One region of the Phascolarctobacterium succinatutens genome, then DNA from elsewhere that is predicted to be linked to it. Evidence: riboswitches for the same ligand, from Rfam matches in the RefSeq annotation. Region 1 holds a riboswitch; each other region holds the start of a gene.

Region 1 (4,532 bases):
TGTACGAAGCATGGCTGGCCAAACGCTATTACGGCAGACAGCATCTGCAGCTGGAGCTGACCAAGCGCGGCATACGCCCGGACGTGGTTGCGGAAATTATGGAACGCTTTACGCCTGACATTGAAGAAGGGCAGGCGGAGAACGCGGCACAGCTTTTCGTGCAGCGCAATCAGCGTAAGCTAACAGCAGAAACAGATAACAAAAAAATATATGCGGCTGCGGGGCGCTTTATGGCGGCTCGCGGCTTTTCATCAAGATATGTGCACATTATATTGGGTAAATTGCATTTTTCAGACAATATGTAGCGGTTAAACTTGACAATTTTGTTAAATATAATCTATAATGTAGTTATGCAATCGTGTTAATATCAACGATTTTCACGAGGCGACGCGTAAAGCGGTTGCCTTATTTTTTGCCCTATTTCAGAATAGATAATACATATTTTATTATAGATTCAACGGAATAAGGACATCTATAGCAGACGCAAACAGGCGCCTGCTGTTACTATGCAAAAAAATCTTGGAAAAATCTACATTTAGGAGGTGAGGACGATTTTAGAAATTATCGGTACAGCTGTTGTAGTTGGTCTGGCAGGCGGTGCGGTAGGTTATCTGGTTCGCAAAAATGTTGCTGAAGGTAAAATTGCTACTGCAGAAGAGCAGGCTATCCGTATTGTACAGGATGCTGAGCAGACCGGCGAAGCAAAACGCAAAGAAATTATGATGGAGGCTAAAGAAGAAATCCATCGTCTGCGTTCCGATATGGAGCGTGAAAATAAAGACAGACGTAATGACCTGCAGCGTCAGGAGCGTCGTCTGCTGCAAAAAGAAGAAAATCTGGACCGCAAAATCGAATCCTTCGAACGCAAGGAAGAAAAGCTAGCTTCTAAGGAGCAACGTTTAAATGCTGCTCAGGAGAAGGCTGATGCAATGCTGGAAAAACGTCAGGTTGAGCTGGAGCGTATTTCCGGACTGACCAGTGACGAAGCAAAGCAGGAGCTGCTGCAATCCCTCGAGGACGAGGTTAAGCACGAATCTGCTATGATGGTTAAGGATCTGGAGCAACAGGCTAAGGATGAGGCAGACCGCAAGGCAAGAGAAATTATTTCTCTGGCAATTCAGCGTTGTGCAGCAGACCATGTAGCGGAAACCACCGTTTCCGTAGTAGGCCTGCCTAACGATGAAATGAAGGGCCGCATCATCGGTCGTGAAGGCCGTAACATCCGCACTCTGGAAACCCTTACCGGCATCGATCTGATTATCGATGATACTCCGGAGGCTGTTATTATTTCCGGCTTCGATCCGGTACGCCGTGAGGTTGCCCGTATCGCTCTGGAAAAATTGATTAATGACGGCCGTATTCATCCGTCCCGCATTGAGGAAATGGTTGAAAAGGCACAAAAAGAGGTTGAGCAGAAAATTAAGGAAGCCGGCGAACAGGCTACCTTTGCTGTCGGTGTGCATGGCCTGCATCCCGAACTGATTAAGCTGCTGGGTCGCCTGAAATATCGTACCAGCTATGGTCAGAATGTCCTGAACCATTCTGTTGAGGTTGCTAACCTGGCAGGTGTAATGGCTTCTGAGCTCGGTGTTGACGTTGTTCTGGCTAAACGTGCCGGCCTGCTGCATGATATCGGCAAGGCTATTGACCATGAAATGGAAGGCTCTCACGTTGAAATCGGCGGCGAAATTGCCAAGAAGTTCCGTGAGTCCGACCTGATTGTCAATGCTATTTTGGCGCATCATGGTGACTGCGAGCCTAAGAGTGTTGAAGCTGTTCTGGTATCTGCCGCTGACGCAGTATCTGCTGCCCGTCCGGGTGCAAGACGCGAAACTCTGGAAAGCTACCTGAAGCGCTTAACTCGATTGGAAGAAATTTCTGAGTCCTTTGAGGGCGTTGAAAAATGCTATGCCGTACAGGCTGGCCGCGAAATCCGCATTATGGTTAAGCCGGATGTTATCGATGATGCTTCCGCTGTGCTTCTGGCACGAGATATCTCCAAGAAGATTGAAGATGAAATGGAATATCCCGGTCAGATTAAGGTTGTTATCATCCGCGAAACTCGTGCTGTTGATTACGCAAAATAACGAAATTCCTGAAAGAGCTGCTTAGGCAGCTCTTTTTTTGCGCCTTAGCAGGATTATAGGAATTGCTGTCGAATATATATACTTGGAATTTTTTTGACAGGTGCGCCGGTTGAGGCCGGTGCTGAAAAGGGAATGCCGGTGAGAATCCGGAGCAGTCCCGCTACTGTAAGCGGAGCCCAGGCAATTATGTCACTGACGCAAGTTGGGAAGGCGCTGAGGGCGATGAAGCTAAGCCAGGAGACCTGCCTGTTACGAAGCTTGGAGCCTACGGGAGATAGGCTGGCTTTGGTATGCGTAAATATAGAATTTTTGGATGCAGCTGCATTTTGTAAATCTCCCGCAAGGGAGCTTTTTTCATATATGTATAAAATGAAAAGCATGCAGCTTACAAAAACGAAGGGAGGTTGAAATATGCCTGGAAAAATTATTATGGTTACCGGCGGAGCCCGCAGCGGCAAAAGCGAATTTGCAGAACGCTATGTATTGCATTATTCTCCCAAATGCGATTACGTTGCTACGGCAGAAATCTTAGATGAGGAAATGGCGGAGCGCGTGCGTCTGCACCGTGAGCGTCGTGATGCACGTTGGATTAATCACGAAGCGCCTTATCATGCCGAGCGCACGCTTGAAGCGCTGTCAGCGGAAACAGGAGCGGTTCTGTTTGACTGCCTGACTGTTTATATGTGTAACCTGCTTTATGGCAAGGATGCGCCGGAGGGTGAATTCCTGGAGCGCTGTCAGGTAGTATTTGACGAAATTGACAAGGTGCTGGCAGCAGCACGTAATTGCGGTAAAATCGTTGTCTTTGTTACGAATGAGGTGGGCAGCGGTATTGTGCCGGATAATCAGATGGCGCGTGAATACCGTGACCTTGCCGGCTGGGTTAACCAGCGTGTGGCCAATGAGGCTGACCATGTTTATTATTGTGTGGCAGGTCAGGCTGTAGACGTAAAAAAATTGGCTTTTAAATTTGAGGATGAAGGAGAATAACGACTGATATGGAGAAAATCATAATACCTGCTCTGGATGAAGAACGTATGCAAGAAGTGCGGGCAGGCTACGCTAAGATAGACAAGCCGGCAGCTAATCTGGGCAAGCTGGAGGATATGGTTGTAGGCCTTGCAGGCATGATCGGCAAGGATTTACCGGATAAATTAAAGACGGCGATGGTTCTGATGTGCGGTGACCACGGTATTGCGAAATACGGTGTCAGCGCTTATCCGCAGGAGGTTACGCGCCAGATGATTAACGGCTATATGCGCGGTACTGCCGGAGCCACCGTGCTGGCACGTCATGCGCACGCCGATGTTTTCGTCTGCGATGTAGGCACTGCCTTTGATTTGAGCGATTTGCCCAAGGTTTATCAGAAAAAGGTAGCTTGGGGAACCGAAGACTTCACCCAAGGTCCAGCTATGACTCGTGAGCAGGCCGAAAAGGCTATTGCCGTTGGCATCGAAATGGCTGATATGTGCATCGACCAAGGCTATAATATTCTTTACACCGGTGAAATGGGTATCGGCAATACAACCTCTACCTCCGCTATTGCCAGCGCCTTTCTGGGCCTGGACCCGCAGCTGACTGTCGGTCGCGGTAGCGGTATAAATGACGAACGCATGAAGATTAAGCGTCAGGTTGTTATCGACGGCCTGGCTAAAAACATGCCGAAGCAGGGTGATGCGATGGACATTCTCTGTAAGGTCGGCGGCTATGACCACGCAGGTCTGGCCGGTGTAATTATCGGTGCAGCCCGTCGCCGCGTACCGGCAATGGTTGACGGTGTTAATGCTACGGCTGCAGCACTTTTGGCCTACGGCCTCTATCCGCAGTGCCGCGATTATATGCTTTGCTCGCATCTGAGCAGCGATATTTCTCATAAGAAAATGCTGGAGCTGATGCAGCTTTCGCCGATTGTGGATGCCGGTATGCGCCTGGGTGAGGGCACCGGTGCTTCTCTGGCTATTGTTGTGCTGCAGGCAGCAATGGATGTGTATAATCATTTAAGCAGGTGATGTGATGCGTGATTTTGTAACTTGTCTGGAATTTTTGACCAGAATCCGCTTTTCCAACCGCACGGACTGGCATGATGACGATTTCAGCCGCAGCGTGCCGTACTTCCCTTTGGTCGGCCTGGTAATGGGCGTTTTTATGGGTGCGGTAAATTACGGACTGTATTATCTGCACACCCCTGATCTGATGCGCGCAGTGATGCTGGTGCTGGCGGAGCTGATTATTATCGGCGCTTTGATGTATGACGGCTTTATGGATACCTCCGACGGTGTTTTCAGCGCCCGTGACCGTGAGCGTATGCTGGAAATCATGAAGGACAGCCACGTAGGCTCCAATGCCGTTATCGCGCTTGTCTGCCTCGTGCTGCTGAAGGTGGCTGCCTATACTACGCTGCCGCCGGTTAAGCTGTCGTTTGCGTTGGTTGCAGTTTTTGTAGCA
Region 2 (4,532 bases), 240 kb from region 1:
TGAGGAATGCACAAAAATGCATGTACCTGAGCGTCAGCCGTACGCCGGTGAGCTGGCCTTCACCGCCTTCAGCGGTTCGCATCAGGATGCTATCCGCAAGGGTTATGAATACATGAAAAACAGCGGTACAGAATATTGGGAGGTACCGTATCTGCCGATTAACCCGGCGGATATCCATCGTGAATACGAGCCTGTTATCCGCATTAACAGCCAGTCCGGTAAGGGCGGCGCTGCCTTCGTGCTGCAGCATACCGTCGGCTACAATCTGCCTAAGGAAATGCATCCTGAATTTGGCAATATCGTGAAGGCTGCTGCTGACGAATACGGCGACGAGCTTTCCAGCGAGCAGATTGTGCAGCTCTTCCGCAAGGAATACATCGACTTTGCCGGCAAATATCAGCTGCTGCGTCATCGTTTCACCGAGCTTAATGAAGCTGACGGCAGCATCCACAGCCGTTTTGAAGGTGAAATTTCGGTTGCTGGCGAAAAAAAGAGTGTAGTTGGTGTAGGTAACGGTCCTATCGATGCCTTCTTCCAGGCACTCAACGGTGTCGGAATTAATGGCTACGAATTCGTCAACTATCATGAGCATGCAATTTCCAAGGGTTCTGATGCGAAGGGTATTTGCTACATTGAGCTGAAGCAGAAAAACAATGGCCATATCTTCGGTGTAGGCATTCACTCCAACATCAACGTGGCAGCGCTGCGTGGCATCATCTGCGCTATCAACCGCGCGGAGAAGTGATTAGTGATTAATAGTTATCAGTGAATAGTGTTTAGTGGTTAGTAAACAGTTGGCAGTACGGGGTAAAGAGAAAATATATTAGAAAATCGCCCCTGTATATATTATTTTGCTAAGGGCCGGCGCCAGAAAAACAGATAAGCCGGCTTTGATAACCTCCAAAATAAGGGAAAGATTTTTTGGAAAAATAAGGGAAAGAACTAAAAATAAGGGAAAGAAGCAAGCGCCGTCGGCCGTAAGGCAGGCGGCGATTTGCGCATTACAGAACAATATTTCCTTAAATAAAATTGTGGAGCAGGCTTTGCAGCGTTTTTTGATGCTGGAAAATTAAATATATAAAAAATTTTTATAGCTGTATGATAGCTGGCGAGCTATATTACGTCAGAGCAAGAATATAGTTGTAGGTTAGTTGACGTGTAATCACAATATAATAATGCTTTGAACATTAGGGACTTCGTTTTAAAATTACGGAGTCCTTTATTTGTGTACAGAGAGAGCTCTTTGTACACTTTTTTCTTGACGTTTTTGTGAATAACGTGCTATAATACTAACTGTAAACTGTTTTGTAATTAAAGTAAACTCAAAATAGTAAAAAAACAAATATACATAATTAATAATTTGCTAATTTTTATCTGTCAGTATCTTAAATTACGAAGAGCTGAATATACAATAGCGTATAACAGATAGAAATTTAAGAACCTAACGAGAGAAAAAGAGAATAAAAGCGTATCAGGTGTATTTATACTTAATAGGTAAACAGGTGCAAAACCTGTGCTGTCCCGCAGCTGTAATGTGGAGCTGGCCTTATATAGTCACTGGGAAACCGGGAAGACAAGGCTGGCAGTGAAGCAGAGCCAGAAGAACTGCCTGATATAGGGCCTTTCAAACAACCTGCGATGTACAGGATTGCGCTTTCCCAGGGATAAGTGCGTCTTGCTGTCACAGTACGGCAAGGCGCTTTTATTTTGACTGCAATATTTGTATGAAGTGTATTTATTATTCTTGCATATTAACATCTGACAAGCGGAACAAGGATAGCTTGGTCAGATGCTTTTATGAAAATAAATTTTTTCCCAGTATGCTCAAGAATTACGAGAGAAAGGAGGAGCTATGAAAAGGATATTTATGCTGCTGACCTTAATTTTGGCCCTGATGTGTCCAGCACTTGCCGGTGCGGAGGTATCGAGTGACAAAATGATTTTGGATTGGACAACTTCCAAAGTATGGGTTAACGGCGGCGAACTGTGTGTAACAGGCACTTTTGTCAACAAGCGTAATGACGTAGCTATCACTAAGCTGAACGACTTTATTATGCGTGTTACCTACACAGATAAAAATGGCGAGCGTAAGCAATTTCTTGGTAGACCGGTAAAGTTCCCGATATGCAAGATTCCAGCTAAAGCTTCACGCAAGCTGAATCTTAATTTTGGCCCGTTTGCTGATGATAGTGTCAGTAACTGGGTAACGGCGCAGACCTATACGTTTACGTATATTAACGGTGCGCGGTTCTGATAATGTTTTTTTATGAGTATTAGGCGTTGAGTTTGCAAGAAACTCAAATTTTACAGAAAGAAGTGTATGAGTAACATGAAGAGAAGATATACAGCTGCGGCTGCTATGATGATGGTAATGGGCCTGTGTGCAAGCGCAAGTGCAGCAACTACTGTTGACAAAACCTTGGATAATTATACTTTGGATGGTTTAATTGTTGAGGCTGATGCTGTCAGAAATCAATTTGGTGATATTAATACTGACTCAAACTTCGCACACGGAAAACATCCCGTATGCCTTGATAAATCAGCTTGAACTGAATGTCGAAAGCCATTCACGCACACTTCTGTGCACGCAGACGACTCATCCAAAGAGCGGGCAGATCGTTCAGGAATCGTTCCAAGAGCGATTCGACCAGCAAGACTTCTGACGGATATTCTGCCCGAAGCTGCTCCGCAAACTCCTGCAACACGAGGCGAAGCGCTTCCATGTACTTCAAGTCCGGAAGCTCATCAAGCCCCAGATAGAAGAGCTCGCCGAGGCTTCGCCCATCCGTGTTCTCACGTTCCTCGACAGCCAGGAGCATATATCGTGTGCAGACGACGGCGACATGCGCCGTCATCGCATCGTAGGAGACGGAACGACAATCCTTGCCGAGCCGCAGGTAGGACTTGCACGCTTTGAAGAACACCTCGATGCCCCAGCGCTTCCCGTAGAGCTGGATGACTTCTTCCTCCGAAAGCGAGAGGTCTGTCGTGACGAGGACGAGATAATCCTTCCGCTTGTTGCGGTTCCGCACGAAGACCAATCGCACAGGCACGAGGGATTCTCCCTGTTTCGTCGCGACAGCATCGACGGACAGGAGGTAACGCGAGCGTCCGCGGCGTTTCTTGTGTTCCTTGTAGATGGCCTTGACGTTCGAGATCTTCCCTTCGCAGGGGTAGCGCACCTTCTTGCTCTTCTTTGCCATAGCGGTGACGTCATAGCCGAGGTCATGGATGGCTTTCAGCGACGACGGCGAGCAGAACCATGTGTCGAAGAGGACGTACTGCGCGGGGATTCCTGTCGCCTTGACCTCCTGCAACAAATTGAGGACGACGGCTGGCGCTTCCATCTGCGCGAGCTTGCGCTGCTTTCCGCCGTTGCTTCTTGCATCGACGGATGCGCTGGCCTCATTGAGCCGGTTCTTTTCCTTCGAGGTTGAAAGAAGGCAGAACGTGAGTGGCAGGAACGTGTTCCCGTCCGTCCAGCCGAGGACGAGCAGGCGGAAGCCCTTCGTATAGCGGCGGCTCACATGGTCGTAGACGTTCGCCAAGAGTTCCACGCGCTTGGAACGCGAGCGGCTGAAGAGCGAATCGTCGACGACGATGGCACAACGCCGGCCGGCATCCGTCAGCGGCTTGATGGTTTCGTTGATGATCCGCGCCGCAAGAAGCAGCGTGAACTTGCGCCAGTTCGTGTGGCAGGAGTTCAAGAAGCGGTAAGCCGTGTCCTTGCCGAACGGCAGCGAATCCTCGTGAAGTCGGCGCTGCATATAGAGCGAGCGGTTCTCGAAGATGATGCTTACGAGCACGAGGAAAACGAGAATGGAGGAAAATCCTTTGAGCTTGCAAGCGTTGGCCGCGCGCAGAATCTGGCCGACATGATAACGACGGAAGAACGCCGAAGTTTTCTTCGAGATGGATTCCATCTGCTGGGTGGTTTGTGATATACTTTTCATAGCATGAGCCTCCGGTGCTTGGTATGTTTTTGAGCCAACATAATTATACCAAACTGGCAAGACTCATGCTATTTTTCTGTTTACAAAGCCTGGACTTTCAAGGGGTGCAGGGGATTTTTACCTGCGAAGTTTGAGATACTGAGCAATCTTACTATCGTACTGGTGGTGACGTTAATGTAATTACCAGCCAAACTTTAGAGAAACGTCATTATCAGCAATTAGGTGATGCTTTAAAAACTATTCCCGGTGTACAGATACAATCTCCTGGCGGCTATAGAGGCGCCGAATATGGTAATACCCAAACCCATACTATTGTAAGCATTAATGGTGATGCCAGAGTAGTAGTATTGATTGACGGACGTCGTCTGGATAACACAGCTGGTGGTACAGTTGCAGGCAATTCTGCTTCCAGTTCTAAGGCAATGGTAGATATTAACCAGATTACCAGCATGGATAATATCGATAAAATCGAAGTAATTAAAGGACCTGGTGCTTCTATTTATGGTGCAGATGCTACAGGTGGTGTTATCAATATCATTACTAAAAAAGGTGGACAGAAAACAACCGGTTCTATAGATT
Region 3 (4,532 bases), 1.1 Mb from region 1:
TGTGTCGAAGAGGACGTACTGCGCGGGGATTCCTGTCGCCTTGACCTCCTGCAACAAATTGAGGACGACGGCTGGCGCTTCCATCTGCGCGAGCTTGCGCTGCTTTCCGCCGTTGCTTCTTGCATCGACGGATGCGCTGGCCTCATTGAGCCGGTTCTTTTCCTTCGAGGTTGAAAGAAGGCAGAACGTGAGTGGCAGGAACGTGTTCCCGTCCGTCCAGCCGAGGACGAGCAAGCGGAAGCCCTTCGTATAGCGGCGGCTCACATGGTCGTAGACGTTCGCCAAGAGTTCCACGCGCTTGGAACGCGAGCGGCTGAAGAGCGAATCGTCGACGACGATGGCACAACGCCGGCCGGCATCCGTCAGCGGCTTGATGGTTTCGTTGATGATCCGCGCCGCAAGAAGCAGCGTGAACTTGCGCCAGTTCGTGTGGCAGGAGTTCAAGAAGCGGTAAGCCGTGTCCTTGCCGAACGGCAGCGAATCCTCGTGAAGTCGGCGCTGCATATAGAGCGAGCGGTTCTCGAAGATGATGCTTACGAGCACGAGGAAAACGAGAATGGAGGAAAATCCTTTGAGCTTGCAAGCGTTGGCCGCGCGCAGAATCTGGCCGACATGATAACGACGGAAGAACGCCGAAGTTTTCTTCGAGATGGATTCCATCTGCTGGGTGGTTTGTGATATACTTTTCATAGCATGAGCCTCCGGTGCTTGGTATGTTTTTGAGCCAACATAATTATACCAAACTGGCAAGACTCATGCTATTTTTCTGTTTACAAAGCCTGGACTTTCAAGGGGTGCAGGGGATTTTTACCTGCGAAGTTTGAGTAAATTAAACACAAAGAACAGTTAATCAGAAATGGATGCAGCTACACATAAGACTGATATATACATAGAATGAAAACACAAAAATAAAAATCAATGAAAAAGGTTGACAAGATAAATAGTAACTGCTATAATTAAGTCAACAAGTTGATATTGATATTACAGGTGCGAATGCTCAATAGAGAAGCCGGTGAAAGTCCGGCACGGTCCCGCCGCTGTGACGTGGAGCGTGTTTTGTTTATACCACTGGAGGGGTCCTCTGGGAAGGTGAAACACGTGAAGAAGCGAAGCCAGAAGAACTGCCTGTAAGATGCATCGTCGTTTGACCTGCGAGAGACGGGGAGAGATGTCGTAGAGCTGTAGTATAGGCTTGTGCGCCTAGTAGCTTTTGATATTTCACCGTTTTTCAAAAGTCCTGCCCATATTGGGTAAAGGATTCTTTTTGAGAAACGGTTTTCTGTTTCTTATGCCATTGAAGGTCATGTGATGGCTGTGACCTTTTGGAGAGTGGCCGGGCCATCGATGTTATCTGTCATACTTGTCCGCGATACTGGACATATCGTGTTTTTCAAATCCCATTCTCAAATTTTTCTTTTAGCTGAGAACATTTCCTTTCTCCTCTCAAGTACGACAGCGTAGGGGTGCGCTGTCGTGCTGACAATCCAGCCATCACAAATGTGGTGGCTTTATTTTTTGCTGTTTAAAGGGAGGTTATTGATATGAAAGAATTATATTTGGCAGGCAAAATTGCTGAACTGCTAGCAGCCTTTGAAGGTATGAAAGGCGTTGAAGAAGTTGTTGCCGGACGTGCTAAAGCCAGCGGTGAGCTGGAAGTAAAGTGCGTACGTGTGCAATATAACCCCAAAAAGACAGATATCTGCGAGCTTTTGAAAAAATACTTTAATGAAGGTGTAAATCCCTATATCATCGCAGAAGATCCTTTGGAACAGGCTGCTGTTATTTACAAGGCTGCCGAAGATGTTCCGCAGATTGAATACTATGCCCGTTTTATGCAGAACCGCGGCGCAGAGCCGGGTGCTGCTTTAGGCAACATGATTCTTAATGATACTATGCCTGAAGAAAACGAGCTGCGCAGAGTCCAGATTAATTACGGACGTCTGCAGGAGTTCCTGGCAGATTAAACTGCCTGTTATTTTGTTATATACGGCCTGGACAACCGTGACCGTGTATATAAATGCTGTTTGCTTCTTAAAATCTATCCAAGCAAGGATGCGGCACATGTCCCCTGATGACCGGGTGAGAGCGGTCGGATAGCAGCTGCATCAGCAGACGAGATTGGCTGGAGGTGATATGCGTTTCAGCTTGGTGCTGTGAGCTTTTTCACAGTAATGATTAAATTATTAAAGGAGGATTATTTGAATGGCTGATGAACAACAAAAAACTGCAGCAGTCGTTGATGGCGAAAGACCGTTGACAGACAAAGAACTGGAAGCCATGTTGCGTAAGTCAGAGAAAGTAACCGAATTCCCGGAGGTAACTTTTGATGAATTTACCGAACCCACCTGGGATGAATGGGTGGAGGCATGTAATGCACTGTTGAAGGGCAAACCCTTTGACAAGATCATGTATACCAAAAACTACGAGGGCATTACCTTTGACCCGATTTATACTCGTAAAGGCACTGATGCAATTCTGCCGACCAACGATTATCCCGGTATGGGCGATTTCCTGCGTGGCGCAACTGTTAACGGTTATGTACACGAGCCTTGGGGCATTGCACAAGCTTGCGATGAAACCCTGCCGGCTGAAAACAACGAGCTGCTGAAGGAAGAAATTTCCAAGGGCTCCACTGTTTACAATATCAAACTGGATACTGCAACCAAAAACGGCGTAGACGTTAAAGATGCAGAAAAACCCGGCGATATTGGCGTGAACGTTACTACCGTTGAAGATATGAGCGTTCTGCTGGATGGTCTGAAACTTGACAAATATCCTATTATGATGTACACCGGTGCCGGCGCTAAAAACCTGCTGGCTCTGACTGTTGCTGCTCTGAAGGGTGCAGGTCATGATGTAAAAACCCTGCGCGGCGTTATCGGCGGCGACCCGATCGGCGAGCTGGTAAAAACCGGTAAAACCGAAACCTCTCTGGATGCTTTGTATGATGAAATGGCTGAAACCATTAAATTTGCTAAAGCTAATACTCCGGAGCTGCGCACTGTTTTCATCAACAGTGATGCTTACACCGATGGCGGTGCTGAAGCAGTACAAGAGGTTGCTTACACCTTTGCTACTGCAGTTGAATATGTACGTCAAATGCAAAAACGCGGTGTTGAACTGCACGATATTGCTAACTCCCTGTACTTCTGCTTCAACCAAGGTGCTAACTTCTTCATGGAAATCGCAAAACTGCGTTCCCTGCGTATGATCTGGGCAGCTATTATGGAAGCATTCGGTGCTGAAGAAGCAGACCGTGCTATTAAAGTTCATGGCCGTTGCGCTCGCTTCACTAAAACCGTTGTTGACCCGTATGTTAACATGTTGCGTAACTGCACCCAAACCTTCTCCAGCGTTGTAGGCGGCGTTTGCACTTATGACAATCCGCCGTTTGACGAGCTGATCCGTAAAGGCGACGTATTCTCCCGTCGTATCGCTCGTAACCTGCATGTAATGCTGCAAGAAGAATTTGGTATGCTGAGCCCGATTGATGCTGCGGGCGGTTCCTGGGGCATTGAAACCCTGACCAAGCAGATTACCGAAAAAATCTGGGCTGAGTTCCAAAAGGTTGAGGAAATGGGCGGCATCATTAAAGCTCTGGAAGCCGGCTATCCGCAAGCACAAGTTGCTGACGTTCTGGCTAAGCGCTTCAAAGCTCTGGAAATGCGCAGCGATCGCGCTGTTGGCGTAAACATGTACCCGAACATGACCGAAGAACCGCTGGAGCGCCGCGAAGAGGACACTCCGAAACTGAAGAAAGAACGCGAAGCTGCTGTTGCTGCTTACGTTGCTGACATCGACACCAACTACCTGGCCGGCAAGCTGGCTGCTGTTGAAACTGTTGAAGGCGCAATCGAAGCATTCAGCAACGGTGCTACTATCGGCCAGGTTGCTGCTGCATCCTGCAAGGCTGAAGCTCCGGAAACCGTTGAAGCAATCGCTGCTCATCACTGGACCGAGCGCTATGAAGCACTGCGTTTCGAAACTGAAGACTATGTTAAGAAAACCGGCAAAAATGTTGAAGTATTCCTGTGCAACATGGGACCGATTCCTCAACATAAAGCTCGTGCCGACTTCTCCACCTCTTTCCTGCAGGTTGGTGAATTCAACGTTCATCTGAACGATGGTTTCCAAGACGGCGAAGATGGCGATCAATACGAAAAATGCCTCAAAGCTTTCAAAGAAGGCGACTACGATGTTGCAGTTATCTGCTCCACCGATGCTACCTATCCGGAAATCGTTCCGAAACTGGCTCCGATGATTAAAGCAGCTATGAAACCGTCCGCTACTCTGTTCCTGGCCGGCGCTGCTCCAAAAGACATGGAACAAGTTTACAAAGATGCTGGCGTTGACGATTTCATCAGCGTAAAAGCTAACTGCTTCCAAACTCTGAAGATGCTGCAAAAGAAGAAAGGGATGATTGAATAATGAGCATTAATCCGGATTTCACTAAAGTAGCCCTTCCTGATCATCCTTCTTGTTCTTATGACGAATGGAAGAAAAATCTGGAAGAAAAAATGGGCGAAAATTAT
Region 4 (4,532 bases), 1.1 Mb from region 1:
TTTTTATCAACATAGCCGTCGCCGTTGGTATCCTTCCAGCCTGCTTCAGCCAGCAGCTTCTTAGCATTTTCCGGATTGTAAGCATTCGGATCCTTCAGTTGGTCAAAGCCATAGTCCAAGGAAGGCGGAACAGGTGCTTTGCCGGGGATAAAGGTATCTTTCAGCAGAACCTTGTTGTAGGTTTCGCGGTCCAGGCACTGAATCAGAGCAGCACGAACCTTAGGATCATGCAACGGTTTGCCTTCGTTCATATTGATTTGAGCCAATACGGTACGCAGAGAAGCAATTTCGGAAATGTTATATTTAGCTTTATCTTTGAAGAGCTGCAGGTCACCTGCTGCAATGTTGATAGCAAAGTCGATTTCACCTTTTTGCAGTGCCATAGCACGGGTGTTAGGATCGTCGATAGTCGAGATTTCAGCATTTTTGAACGGAACCTTGCCATTCCAGTATTTTTCGTTAGCAACCATTACTGCTTTAGCCTTGCTGTAGGATTTTACAGCATAAGGACCGGTGCAGATAGGACCTTCTTTTTTGATATCACGGTTGGTTACTTTAGTATCAATCATGATGAACAGAGGGTCAGCCAGCATGCCCGGCAGAGTCGGTACAGGTTTTTTGGTTTTGATGATCAGGTTTTGGCCATCAGCTTTGATTTCAGCATATTGGAAGATGGACTGAGCACGGGTGTTCAATTTAAAGGTTCTTTCAATGGACTCTTTTGCAATTTCAGCAGTCAGCTTATCGCCATTGGAGAAGCAAACCTTATCGTTAATGTGGAAGGTCCAGGTCAGTTTATCGTCGGAAATAGTCCATTTATCAGCCAGCCACGGAGTAGCGTTCATTTTCTCGTCGAATTTAACCAGGCATTCGCCCAAGCCGTAACGCATTACAACCCAGCTGAAGAAGTTATCGGCAGGATCCAAGTTATCAGCAAAGTTGGTTACACCGAATTTTACTACTTCGTTGGATACAGCTGCTTTTTTATCGCCACCGCCGCAGCCTGCTGCTGCAAATGCCATTAAGCCGATCATAGCCGCTGCTGCGGTAAATTTTAAGGATTTTTTCATTGTACATCTCTCCATTTCTTATACTCAAGTTAAACAAAAAACGTAAAACATATCTGAAAATCAAAGCTTCACCAAGTAAGCCTTAATCTTCAACATCACCACGCGGGTCAAGCACATCACGCAGATTATCGCCCCACAGGTTGAAAACTACTACGGTAACAAAAATTGCCAGACCAGGGAAGAACATCAGCCAGGGTGCAGTCTGCAGCTGCTGACGGCCTTCGTTCAGCATCAGGCCCCATTCAGGAGCAGGCGGCTGGCTGCCAAAGCCCAGGAAGGATAAACCTGCAAGCTCCATCATCAGAGCACCGATATCTGCTGCTGCGGTAATAACCATCATCGGCAGAATATTAGGCAGGATGTGCACCCAAAGGATATGGCCGGGAGTACCACCATTAACGATGGCTGCTTCTACGAAGTCACGACGTTTTACCTTTAAAACCATACTGCGGGATAAACGCGCGTATTTGGTCCAGCTGACAATCGTCAGCGCAAACACTGCATTAACCAGGCTGCCGCCCATAATACCGGCGATTGCAATTGCCAGAATCATACCGGGGAAGGAAATCATCATATCGGAGATACGCATGATAACCATATCAACCTTACCGCCGAAGTAACCGGAAACAACGCCCATCGTAGTACCTACAACAAATACGCTGGCTACGAGAACCAATACGCCGGTCAGAGAAGCTCGTGCGCCGTACAGCACACGGCTGAAGCAGTCACGGCCTAACTTATCTGTACCAAAAAGATGTTGTGCACCGGGTTCCAAAAAGGCATCTTTCATAGCAGCATGAGTCGGGTCATAGGGAGCAATTACCGGAGCTGCGATTGCTATCAGCAACAGACACAGCACCAGAACAGAGGTTACGGCAAAAGCACGGTTGGTTTTAAAACCATTGATAATTGTTTCCATCTGCTCTTACCTTACCTTTCTCAGACGCGGATCAAGATAATTGTAAGAGATATCAACAATGAGGTTGATAACCATATACATCAACGCAATCCACACGACAACACCTTGTACAAGCTGGAAGTCACGGTAGGTGATAGCTTCAATCGCCATACGGCCAAGACCGGGCCATTGGAAAACCATCTCGATAACCGCAGCACCACCCAGAAGGTTACCTAAAGACAAACCAAGCAAAGTAATCAGCGGCAGCATAGCATTCGGCAGAACCTCTTTCCAGAGGATATGGCTTTCGCTCATACCGCGGGCACGTGCACCGACAACATAGTCCTGATGCAGCTCCTCCAGAATTGCTGTACGTACCTGACGTGTATACTTGGAGGCCATAGCGATAGCCAATGTCAGGGACGGCAGAATCAAGGTATCAATACCAATCTCACCACCAACGATGGGCAGCAGGTCAAGCTTCAGACCAAAAAACCACAGTAGCATCAAGCCTACCCAGAAGCCGGGCATGGATACGCCCATAAAAGTGAAGCCACGCACGATATTGTCAACCATGCTGCCACGCTTTACGGCAGAGTAGATGCCGGCAGGAATTGCCACCACCATCATCATAATCAGAGAAGCCAAGGAAAGTACGATAGTACCGGGAAGGCCCTCCATAAGTGCTTCAACTACAGGCTTTTTAACCATGTAAGAGAAGCCAAGATTGCCCTGTAAAGCTCTTCCTAACCAGTCAAGGTATTGGAAGAAGAAGGGCTTGTCCAGACCTAGTTCAGCACGCAGTGCATCAATTTCGGCCTGACTAACAATAATATCCTCGTTACCTGCAATCATCTGGCGAACAACGTCACCTGGAGCCAGCATTACCAAAGCAAAGGTAATAAAGCTGATACCCAGCAGAACAAGGATGATCTGTCCCAAACGGGACAGAAGCTGCTTTTTCGTCAAAGCACATCATCTCCATCAAAAAAATTTACCCTTCCTGCAAAATGAGCGCAGAAAGGATACATACTTACAATGTGCACAATTGTAATTACATATATTTCCGTCGCTAGCAGGAATATATCAACTGAGGAAATCAACCTGACTTAGCCTTTCGGCCTCACAGTGGCTTGACCGCTACGGATTTGCACCGTATTCCGATTATTACCTGCATAGGCAGGCACCTCAGAAGAGTATAAATTTGAAAAAGGTCTTTATATCGGCAAAAAAGAATAATCTAATACTTATGAATTTATAATAGCATTAATTCTCATAATTTGCAACTACTTATGAATTTATAATAGCATTAATTCTCATAATTTGCAACAAATTTGTAATGAAAACGTTGCTTATGCAAATATTCTTCTCAAAGAAGACAAATAGAATAAAAGTATTATCGATTGAGACAGCATAAAGCCTAACAAGGCCAGCCACAGTCCGCTGTTACCCCAAAGCGGCACCAGCTGCCACTGCAAAAGGTAAAATACTAAGAGTGCCATCAGCATCATGTTACGTACCGGTGCGGTTTTGGTAGCTCCGCAGAAAACTCCGTAAAGCACCATGCCGATACCGGCGCAGACAGGATAGAACAAAACGAATACATTGTAGGTCATAGCCATCGCTACAACCTCTTCAATATTAGTAAACAGGAGGATAAAAAATTCATTGCCCAGATGGTAGCCGAGCATCAGAATAGCGACCAGTACCACCAGCCATTTGAAGGTCATTTTTATGGTAGCGGCAAACAGCTTACCGTTCTTCGCACCTACCGCACGGCCGCTGAAAATCGCCGCGCCGTTCGCCATACCATCAATCAGATAGCTCATAATATCCTTGAGCTGCAGCAGTACAGCATTAGCTGCCAGCACCACAGTACCGAAGGAAGCTCCGACTGCCGCAATAATGTTGTTGACGGTCAGCAGGCAGGCAGTACGAATCATCAGGTTGACGTTTACCTGCAGCATGCCGATAAACTCACGCCAATCCAGCAGCTCGCTCCAAGGCAACGCCTTGTAATCAAAATCACCGTAATAGTACATCAGTACTACACTCAAGATACCGCCGTAAAGCTGACTTAGCAAAGTAGCAAAAGCCACGCCCGTAATATCCATATGCAGCCAAAAAACAAACCAGATACTCAGCGCCATGTTCAGCACGTTCATGGAAACCTGCATAAACACACTCGCCCGCACCCGCGTCTGGCCCATGAGCCAACCAAGGGTCACATAGTTACCAAAAACCAGCGGTGCACCCCAGATAAGGATGTAATAATAATCACGGCATAGCTCGTTAACCTCCGGTGCAGCACCAATCATGGCCAGATACAGTTCCAAAATCGGCTTTTGGAAAAGGATGCAGCAGGCACTTATCAGCATTGCCAGAACCAAGGGCTTAAAAAAGGCGAGCATACCAAGTCTTTTATCGGCAGCGCCAAAGGCCTGTGCCGCATAACCGGTAGTACTCACACGTAAAAAACCAAATAACCAATATAAATTGTTGAACAAAATAGCTCCAAGAGAAACTGCTGCAATATATTTAGGGTCAGGAAGCTGCCCCATTAC

The links. A riboswitch is a leader RNA that binds a small molecule or an ion and turns the genes downstream of it on or off. The one in region 1 is predicted to bind cobalamin.
Region 2: it holds a riboswitch for cobalamin, as region 1 does, so the genes downstream of both, M5E81_RS08960 (hypothetical protein) here and cobU (bifunctional adenosylcobinamide kinase/adenosylcobinamide-phosphate guanylyltransferase) in region 1, are expected to answer to the same signal.
Region 3: it holds a riboswitch for cobalamin, as region 1 does, so the genes downstream of both, M5E81_RS01685 (conserved domain protein) here and cobU (bifunctional adenosylcobinamide kinase/adenosylcobinamide-phosphate guanylyltransferase) in region 1, are expected to answer to the same signal.
Region 4: it holds a riboswitch for cobalamin, as region 1 does, so the genes downstream of both, nikB (nickel ABC transporter permease) here and cobU (bifunctional adenosylcobinamide kinase/adenosylcobinamide-phosphate guanylyltransferase) in region 1, are expected to answer to the same signal.

Annotation. Positions count from the first base shown of each region.
Region 1 is NZ_CP097284.1:1,628,239-1,632,770, reverse strand. It holds gene M5E81_RS07740 (regulatory protein RecX) at 1-305, shown strand, start outside; gene rny (ribonuclease Y) at 543-2,087, shown strand; cobalamin riboswitch at 2,169-2,351, shown strand; gene cobU (bifunctional adenosylcobinamide kinase/adenosylcobinamide-phosphate guanylyltransferase) at 2,499-3,077, shown strand; gene cobT (nicotinate-nucleotide--dimethylbenzimidazole phosphoribosyltransferase) at 3,086-4,096, shown strand; gene cobS (adenosylcobinamide-GDP ribazoletransferase) at 4,101-4,532, shown strand, end outside.
Region 2 is NZ_CP097284.1:1,866,291-1,870,822, reverse strand. It holds gene leuA (2-isopropylmalate synthase) at 1-745, shown strand, start outside; cobalamin riboswitch at 1,457-1,627, shown strand; gene M5E81_RS08960 (hypothetical protein) at 1,853-2,254, shown strand; gene M5E81_RS08955 (hypothetical protein) at 2,321-2,548, shown strand; gene M5E81_RS08950 (IS4 family transposase) at 2,568-3,953, opposite strand; partial or broken gene M5E81_RS11325 (TonB-dependent receptor plug domain-containing protein) at 4,124-4,468, shown strand.
Region 3 is NZ_CP097284.1:341,446-345,977, forward strand. It holds gene M5E81_RS01680 (IS4 family transposase) at 1-690, opposite strand, end outside; cobalamin riboswitch at 969-1,143, shown strand; gene M5E81_RS01685 (conserved domain protein) at 1,542-1,964, shown strand; gene M5E81_RS01690 (acyl-CoA mutase large subunit family protein) at 2,203-4,428, shown strand; gene scpA (methylmalonyl-CoA mutase) at 4,428-4,532, shown strand, end outside.
Region 4 is NZ_CP097284.1:366,532-371,063, reverse strand. It holds gene M5E81_RS01800 (ABC transporter substrate-binding protein) at 1-1,070, opposite strand, end outside; gene nikC (nickel transporter permease) at 1,153-1,989, opposite strand; gene nikB (nickel ABC transporter permease) at 1,996-2,937, opposite strand; cobalamin riboswitch at 3,046-3,174, opposite strand; gene M5E81_RS01785 (MATE family efflux transporter) at 3,321-4,532, opposite strand, start outside.